2 linked regions of the Filimonas lacunae genome follow. The protein of the gene in region 1 interacts with the protein of each later gene in a pairwise test. Links are inferred from orthologs where the notes say so. Each region holds a gene or a part of one and is shown in the gene's direction. Other genes may lie near its edges.

Region 1 (5,475 bases):
GTACAAACTTATTGTTGAACAAATAAATGCCTACATGCGATATGCTACGGCCTGAGGTATGAAAAAACACATAATCGCCTTCCCGTAAATCTTCCATATCCACGCGGGCGCTTTTATCATATTGCTCCTGCGCAGTGCGTGGTACCGACACACCATACACATCCCGCATTACCGCCAGCGTAAAGCCGGAACAGTCCACACAATTCTGCGTATTGCCCCCTAAACAATAGCGGGTTCCCCACCATTCGTCCAACGAACGCAACAAGGCCATATTCGTGAGCTTTTCCACCGATGCGTCCAGTATAATGGCAAATTTCAGCTGCAGCCATTGCGCCTCTTCTATGTTCATGCCTGATGCAGGCACATCATCTTCGGGCTGATACAGCTTGCCTTTCTTGCCGGTAAGGCTGCTGCTGGTAGCATGTTTGGAGGTAACCACCGAACCCGGCGTTACTTCAATGCCATCAATAAACTTGCCACTGCCCGAGCGTGTGCGGGTGCTGCTTTTACTGCTTTTGGCGGTGGAATTGTCCTTGGCTCCTATATTTTTAATGCTTTTGCAACTGGCAACGGCAATTACCATGGAGCAAGCATATATTACATTTCTACATCTATATAATAGTAACATCGCTGCAATATAGCCCCCTGTTGCCTATAGCTGACATTTCCATGCTATTTTTTTGCACTTTGTTAAGATTCTTGTAAAGCAAACCGGTGGAAAACACCCTTCCAATGTGGATTTCTTAGACTTCATAAAAACCTTTTTTTAGCCGAAATTTGCAGCTATGTGCCAATTCTCTCATTTACACGTCCATACCCAATACTCATTGCTCGATGGTGCAGCAAGTATTGAAAGCTTATATAAAAAAGCGGCAAAAGACAATATGCCGGCCCTGGCCATCACCGACCACGGTAATATGTTCGGGGTGTTTGACTTTGTGAACCAGGCCTGGAAAAATACCCGTGTTATTGGTAAAGATGAAAAGGGGAAAGACATTACCGAACCGGTAGTAAAGCCTATTGTGGGTTGTGAGTTTTATGTAGTGGAAGACCGCTTTCGTAAAACGTTTTCCAAAGAGCAACGCGATAGCCGTTTGCACCAGGTGTTACTGGCCAAAAACAGAACCGGCTATCAAAACCTGGTAAAGCTTACTTCTATGGGCTTTATTGAGGGTATGTATAGCAAGTACCCCCGTATTGATAAAAAACTGATTGTACAATACCATGAAGGGCTGATAGCCACAACCTGTTGCATTGGCGCTTCTGTGCCCCAGGCCATTTTAAATGACGGCGAAGAAGCGGCGGAAAAAGAATTCAAATGGTGGCTCGACCTGTTTGGCGAAGATTTCATTATTGAAATTCAACGCCACGAAATAAAAGAGCAGGAAATTATCAACCACACCCTGCTGAAATTTGCCAAGAAGTTTAATGTACCTGTTATTGCCACCAATGATAGTCACTATACCGATCAGGACGATTATAACGCCCATGATATCCTGTTATGTATCAACACCGGTGAAAAGAAAGCAACACCAGGCTTCGACGATTTTGTGAATGATGATACACAGGTAAAGAACCGCCGTTTTAAATTCCCGAACGATCAGTTCTATTTTAAAACCACTGAAGAGATGAAAAAGCTGTTCAGTGATGTGCCGGAGAGTATTGACAACACCAACATGATCATAGACAAGGTAGAGGTACTGAACCTGAAGAAGGATATCCTGCTTCCTGCCTTCCCTTTGCCTAAAGAGTTTGTTACCGGTGACGACAACAACATCAACCAGTGGAACTTCCTGCACTACCTTACTTACGAAGGCGCACGCCAGCGTTATGGCGAAATTGAAGAACATGTAAGGGAGCGACTGGACTTTGAACTGTTCACTATTAAAACAATGGGATTTGCCGGTTACTTCCTCATTGTATCCGACTTTATTAAAGCCGGTAAAGACCTCGGGGTATTCATTGGCCCTGGTCGTGGTTCGGCTGCCGGTAGTGCGGTGGCTTACTGTATAGGTATCACTAACATTGACCCTATTAAGTACAACCTGCTGTTCGAACGTTTTCTGAACCCCGATCGTAAGTCAATGCCCGATATTGATACGGACTTCGACGATGAAGGCCGTCAGAAGGTAATTAACTACGTAGTAGATAAATATGGCAAAAACCAGGTAGCGCAGATTATCACCTATGGTACCATGGCTGCCAAAATGAGTATAAAAGACGTGGCACGCGCCATGGACTTACCCCTGGCCGAAGCGAACGCACTGGCTAAAATGGTACCTGACAGGCCGGGGATTGAGCTGGGGCGGGTATTACAAGCCCCGCTTACTCCTAAAGACGGCCCAAAATCTCTGGAAGAAAAAGACGGTGTTGGCCCCGATGAACTGGAAGGAGTAAAACGCCTGCGGGAAATATACAACGGCAGCGACATGAGCGCCGAAGTACTGCAACAGGCCGAAAGGCTGGAAGGATCGGTAAGAAACACCGGTATTCACGCAGCAGGTATCATCATTGCCCCGCGCGACTTAACCGATCTGTTACCCGTATCTACGGCTAAAGACTCCGACTTGTGGGTTACCCAGTTTGAAGGTAGCATCATTGAAGATGCCGGGGTAATTAAGATGGACTTCCTGGGTTTGAAAACCCTTTCCATCATTAAGACTGCATTGGAGTTAATCAAACAGAACTACAACATTGATATCACTATTGATGATGTTCCGCTGGATGATGAACTCACATTTGAACTATACCAGAAAGGCGAAACCAACGCAACGTTCCAGTTTGAAAGTATGGGTATGCAAAAGTACCTGCGCGAATTAAAACCGGATAAGTTTGCGGATCTTATCGCCATGAACGCCTTGTACCGCCCTGGTCCTATTGCCTACATCCCTAACTTCATCGACCGTAAGCATGGACGTGAACCCATCACGTACGATCTGGCCGACATGGAAGGAGATCTGGCAGATACCTACGGTATTACCGTATACCAGGAACAGGTGATGTTGCTGTCGCAGAAACTGGCGGGCTTCTCTAAAGGAGATGCGGACGTACTGCGTAAGGCGATGGGTAAAAAACAAAAGTCGGTACTGGATAAAATGAAAACCCAGTTTGTGAAGGGTGCCGTAGAAAAAGGGCACCCCGAAGAAGTACTGGATAAAGTATGGACGGACTGGGAAGCGTTTGCGCAATACGCGTTTAACAAATCGCACAGTACCTGTTACGCTTTTGTGGCTTACCAAACCGCTTACCTCAAAGCCCACTACCCCAGTGAATACATGGCCGCAGTACTCAACCACGCCGGTAGCATTGAAAAGATCACCTTCTTTATGGAAGAGTGTAAGCGTATGGGCATTACAGTACTAGGTCCTGACATCAACGAATCGCTCAAAGGCTTTGCCCCTAACAAAAAAGGAGAAATCCGTTTTGGTTTAGGCGGTTTAAAAGGTGTGGGTGAAGCGGCGATTGAAAACATTATTGAAGAAAGAAAGAACGGTGAATTCTCCGATATATTCAACTTTATCAAACGGGTTAACCAACGTACGGTAAACAAAAAGTCGTTGGAAAGTCTTGTGCACTCCGGCACATTCGATTGCTTTAAAGAAATGCACCGTGGTCAGTTTTTCCATATCCCTAAAGATGAAACGAAAAGCAACCTGGAACGCATTGTACTCTTTGGCAACCAGTACCAGGCCAACCTTAACCAAAGCAATAACAGCTTGTTTGGCGACGCAGTAATGCAGGAAATTCCACCACCAAAAATTCTGCCTTGCGAGGAATGGACGCTGACCGAAAAGCTGGAGCATGAAAAAGAAGTAACGGGCATCTTCATTAGTGGTCACCCGTTAGATCACTTCAAGTTTGAGTTAAAACATTACGGTATTACATCCCTTGCCGACTTTAACGAGGTAAAAGATAGCGTGACCCTGCAGGCAGCAGCAGGCAGTCGTAACTTCCGTATAGCAGGTCTGGTAATTGACGCACAACACCGCGTAACTAAAACAGGTCGCAACTTTGGTATTTTAGCCATTGAAGACCTTACCGGTAAAACGGAAATGATGTTATGGAGCGATGATTATGTGAAGTACCAGAACTACATGGAAAAAGGTAAGAACATTTTGATCAATGGTTTTTATAAGCAGCGCTTTAACTCCGGCACCTACGAGTTTAAAGTACAAAGCCTGCAACTGCTCGAAACCATGAAGCAAAACCTTACCAAGCAAATAGATATTACCATGCACCCCAGTGCAGTAACAGAAGAGTTTGTGAAGTTTTTAGATAGTAATGTCACAGCTAACCCTGGTAAATCATCTATACGCTTTGTAATACTGGAACCCAAAGAGAATATTAAACTAAGCCTGTACAGCGTAGATAAAGGATTTCAGATGAACGACGAACTGGCTATTTACCTGAACGAAAATCCCGATCTGGATGTAACAGTAGCGCTAACAGGCTAGCATATATAACTGTAAAAACGTTAAAAACAGGCAATACAGCAATTGTTGCCTGTTTTTTGCTTATTGGATGTCACCTTAAATGAAGAAGATATGTCAGCGATTCATGTAGGATTGATAGGATATGGAATGGCGGCACGTGTAATGCATGCACCTTTTTTAGCTACTACCCCACTATATAAAGTGGCGGCAGTAATGGAAAGACATAAAGAAGATTCAAAGGCATTGTTTCCGGATGTAAAGGTAGCACGCACTATAGAAGAACTACTGAACAGTCACATAGAACTGGTAGTGATTACCACCCCTAACGAAACCCATGTACCTTACGCCATACAGGCTTTGGAAGCCGGCATGCATGTAGTACTGGAAAAGCCTTTTACCATTACTTCAGCCGATGCGCAACTGTTAATAGATACAGCTGCTAAAGTACGCAGAACAGTAAGCGTGTTTCATAACAGGCGCTATGTGGCCGACTTCTTAACCATCCGCCAGATACTGCAGCAACAATTACTGGGCAATGTACATGAATACGAAGCACATTACGACCGTTACCGTCCTGAGCTAAAGGCCAACGCATGGCGCGAAGAAAACCTGCCCGGCAGTGGCATCCTGTACGATCTGGGCCCACACCTGATAGATCAGGCATTATGCCTGTTTGGCCTGCCTAAGCATATTACAGCAGATATTAAAACCCAACGCCCCGAAGCCAAAGTAGATGACTACTTTGATATACAGCTGCACTACGATTATACTAAAGTGATATTAAAAGCCGGTATGCTGGTACGTGAACCAGGCGCCCGCTATGCGATACACGGCACAGCCGGGTCTTTTGTGAAGTATGGAGAAGATCCACAGGAAGCTATTTTAAAAACCGGTCAGCTACCATTAGGCAAAGATTGGGGCAAAGAGCATATGGACGACTATGGCTTGTTGCACACCACCGTGAATGATAAAGAGTTTAAAGAGAAGTATCCTTCCTTACAAGGCAACTTTGGCTTGTATTACGATAACCTGTACAAGGCTA
Region 2 (4,120 bases), 1.9 Mb from region 1 along the record:
ACCAGAAGCTCCATACTAACCGCACAAACCACGCAGCCTGTTCCGTCTGACTTTTTTCAACTGAAAAAGAAAAACAGGACGGTGAAAAATTATTTCAGAGGAACCTATGCACAATTCTGGTTCGATGGTGACCAATGGGTAGGGGGAACCATTACTAAAATAGCCCACGACTCTATCTGGATACGCGATCAGCGCATAGACCTGGTGCAAAGAGGTTTTGGAACAGTAATAGATACTATCTCCTACGATTCCTATAAAATACATATCAACGACATTACCGCTACGCCCCGTTTGAAAGAAAACTGGGCCTTTGTTAAAAACGGGACCTTATTTCAGGTAGGCAGTGGTGCTTATATTGTTGTAAACGTGGTAAATGGTTTTGGAAAAAATGCCGACCCATTGTTCGGTAGCAAAAACGCTCCCAAACTGGGCATAGCTTCCGGTATTTTTTTACTGGGTACCCTTATGCACTGGTTGTATAAACCCGAAATACGGATAGGAAAAAAATACCGCTTACAATATGTTCATGCCAGTTAGAAAAAAGGCATATTTGATTCCTATATCTTTGTCGGCATGGCTAAATTCTTCCGTTGGGTTTTACGTATAACTCTTATCCTTTTTATTACTTCATTACTATACACAGTAATATGTAAATGGGTTTTTCCTCCTATCACACTTACACAAACGGGCGCTGTATTTGGCGGCTATGGTTTAAAACGTGATTATGTTAGCTGGGATGAAATTTCGCCCAACGTTAAACTGGCAGCTATGGCCAGTGAAGACCAGCTGTTTCCTGACCATGGTGGTTTTGACTGGAAGGCGTTGGAAAAAAGCCTGAACGCCAATCCTAAAAAGAAGAAAAAAGTAAGAGGTGGTGGGGCAAGTACCATTAGCCAGCAAACTGCTAAAAACGTGTTTTTATGGCAGGGCAACGGTGCCTTACGCTATATACGCAAAGTGCCGGAATTTTACTTTACCAAAATGATTGAATGGACCTGGGGCAAAAAGCGGATTTTAGAAGTTTATCTGAACGTGATTGAAATGGGCCCTGGCATTTTTGGCATTGAAGCCGCAGCGCAGAAATACTTTGGTAAACCAGCTAAAAACCTCAGCAGAACAGAAGCAGCAATGATAATAGCCTGTTTGCCGAACCCCAAGATATATACAGTGAAACCTGTTAGCCGTTGGGTGGGCTGGAAATCGAAATTGATTTTACGCCAGATGAACAATATCCAGGATGACCCTGATGTACAGGCACTCATGTACTAACGATTGTACGGTTTGTTTTATATTTGACCAAAAGGATTGCTGTGAGCAGAATTATTACCAAACTACCACAGGTGGGTACCACCATATTTACTGTTATGAGTCAGCTGGCCGTTGAGCACAACGCAGTAAATCTTGGCCAGGGCTTTCCTGATTTTCCCATGGATGGCCAGTTAACAGACCTGGTAAATAAGGCTATGAAAAATGGTTATAACCAATATGCACACATGCATGGTTATTTGCCTTTGAGGGAAAAAATTGCCGAAAAAATCCAAAAACTATATAATACCTCTGTTAGTGCAGACTCGGAAATAACTGTTACCCCCGGCGGTACCTATGCATTATATACAGCCTTAACAACAGTGCTTGTACCTGGTGATGAGGTTATTGTTTTTGAGCCAGCCTACGATAGTTATGTGCCGGCCATAGAACTCAATGGAGCCAAGCCGGTGTTCATTTCGCTTAAATACCCGGAGTATGCTGTACCATGGGAAGAAGTGCGTAATAAAATAACGTCCCGTACAAGAATGATTATGATTAACACTCCTCATAACCCAACGGGAAGTGTGTTAAGTGAAGAAGATATGGTGCAGCTACAGAGTGTTGTAGAAGACACCAACATTATCATTGTAAGTGATGAGGTGTATGAACACCTGATTTTTGATAATATACCACACCAAAGCATTCTGCGTTTCCCCCGTTTACTGGAAAGAAGTTTTGTTTGTTTTTCTTTTGGCAAAACTTACCACTGTACTGGTTGGAAGATGGGTTATTGCGTAGCGCCGGCTGATATAACTGCAGAGTTTAGAAAAGTGCATCAGTTTAATTGTTTTTCTGCAAATACCCCGGTGCAGGTTGCATTAGCCGAGTTTTTACAATACGAAGAAGCGTATTTATCACTGGGCCAGTTTTTACAACACAAGCGCGATTATTTTCAACAGCTGATGATGCAAACGCCCTTTAAAGCCTTGCCTTCTTATGGAAGCTATTTTCAATGTTTTAGCTATGCACACCTGACAGATGAAAATGACAGACTTTTTGCGGAAAGGCTGGTAAAAGAAGCAGGCGTTGCTACTATTCCGGTATCTGCTTTTTACAGCAATGCAGAAGATAATAAAGTGCTTCGTTTATGCTTTGCCAAAAAGGCTACTACACTGGAAAGTGCTGCCAAGCGCCTGAGTAATTTTAAACTGGGTTAAACGGTTTTAGGAAGATACCGGCACAGTTTATAATACAGTTCGTTAGGGTCAATGGGCTTGCGTACATAATCGTTGAGATTGCTGGTGTTAACATGTTCAGCAATTTCTTCCAGCGAAGAAGCAGTAAGTGCGATGATAGGAATTCTGGTATTGAATTTTCGGATTTCAGCACTGCTGGTTAAACCATCCATTTCAGGCATTTGCAGGTCCATCAATACCAAATGGTAATCATTATTCAGGCATCGTTCCAATGCTTCCTGTCCGTTATAGGCAACATCCACAGTGGCTCCCCAGTCTTCGAGTAAATTTTGAACTACTATAATATTAAACTCGTTGTCTTCTGCTATCAGTATTTTCCGGCCTTTGAATATGGCATTGTCGCTGGCAGGAAATTCTGTGACAGCCAACAGCTCCTTAGCATGTTGCAATGGGATGCGGATGGTGAAAGTAGATCCTTTGCCAGGCTCACTATCAAGCACTATAGAACCTTGCATCAGCTGTACGGTTTTACGTACAATAGAAAGCCCAAGGCCTGCACCGCCAAATCTTCGGGTATTATCACTTTCACCTTGTATAAAGTATTCAAATATTTTTTCCTGCTTTTCATTGGCAATGCCGATGCCTGTATCAACGACCATAAAGTCTACTATCAGTACATCGGTATTTGACTCAACCAGCACTGCTTTTATTTCTATGCTGCCTTTGAGTGTAAACTTAATAGCGTTGTTTACCAGGTTGCTTAATACAGCGAATAACCGGGCGCCGTCTCCATGAATAACGTCGGGAATGTTTTCATCGTATTGTAATAGCAGTGCAATGTTCTTTTGCAGAGCCAGTGGAGCAAACCCAATGGAAATACTATTTAGTAGCTCCCTTAAGTGAAAGGTTTCGTTATTTAATTGCTGGCCGCCATTTTCGAGTGTATTAAAATCAAGCACATCGTTTATCAGGTGCAGTAATGTTTCACTGCTTTGTCGTAAATAGGTAATGTACTTGGTTCGCTCTTCTTCACTTTTCACTTTTCCGTTCAACAGCTGATAAGTGAAGCCCATAATGGCATTCAATGGTGTTCTTATTTCATGGCTTACGGTATTTAAAAATTCCGTTTTAATCCTCGATGCCTGCTCGGCTACTTCACGTGCCTGTTTCAGTTCATTTTCCTTTTCCACTTCTTTACTTATGTCGCGTAAGAAGCCATTGAAGTAGCAGAAGTTATTGTGTTCAATGGTAGTAATGGTAAGTTCTACAGGAAACAGGTTGTTGTTTTTTCTCCTGGCCTGCAATCGCATGCGCTTATCAAGTATAGTGCTTTGCCTGTTTCTCAGGAAACGGTTAAACCCCTCTTTATGCTGTTGTATAAATTCTTCCGGAATAATAAGATCTGACAAATACTGGCCTTTAGCTTCTTCATAGCTGTAGCCAAAAATTTCTTCGGCAGCACGGTTCCAGTTAATAATCATACCTTCTTCATTCACCGTAATCATGGCGTCGAGTGAAGAAGAAATGATGCCGCTTAGCATGCTGTCCTGCCGCTTTACTTCATCCCTTGTTTGTTGTAGCTGTTTCAACCGTTGTTCCAGCACATGATTTAACCGCTGTGTTTCTTCCATTTTTTCACGAATCACTTTTTGCGTTTGCGCTTGTGTGAGGTCGCT

What was found.
Region 2: the proteins of dnaE (region 1) and FLA_RS27440 interact in binary tests that used the Escherichia coli proteins (3 or more experiments, as listed by UniProt). The link is inferred for Filimonas lacunae from one-to-one orthologs.

Annotation. Positions count from the first base shown.
Region 1 is NZ_AP017422.1:5,059,566-5,065,040, forward strand. Bases 431-4,654 are described here. They hold dnaE (DNA polymerase III subunit alpha), read left to right. Parts: upstream 431-785; coding sequence 786-4,454; downstream 4,455-4,654. Other genes in these bases: FLA_RS19865 (C40 family peptidase), read right to left, coding at 431-583; FLA_RS19875 (oxidoreductase), read left to right, coding at 4,545-4,654. Outside these bases: more of FLA_RS19865, read right to left, coding at 1-430; more of FLA_RS19875, read left to right, coding at 4,655-5,475. UniProt on the Escherichia coli protein: DNA polymerase III is a complex, multichain enzyme responsible for most of the replicative synthesis in bacteria. This DNA polymerase also exhibits 3' to 5' exonuclease activity. The alpha chain is the DNA polymerase catalytic subunit.
Region 2 is NZ_AP017422.1:6,957,815-6,961,934, reverse strand. Bases 519-3,387 are described here. They hold FLA_RS27440 (methionine aminotransferase), read left to right. Parts: upstream 519-1,310; coding sequence 1,311-2,465; downstream 2,466-3,387. Other genes in these bases: FLA_RS27435 (ATP-binding protein), read right to left, coding at 2,462-3,387; mtgA (monofunctional biosynthetic peptidoglycan transglycosylase), read left to right, coding at 574-1,269; FLA_RS27450 (hypothetical protein), read left to right, coding at 519-537. Outside these bases: more of FLA_RS27450, read left to right, coding at 1-518; more of FLA_RS27435, read right to left, coding at 3,388-4,120. UniProt on the Escherichia coli protein: Shows aminotransferase activity with methionine and histidine as substrates, and to a lesser extent also with phenylalanine.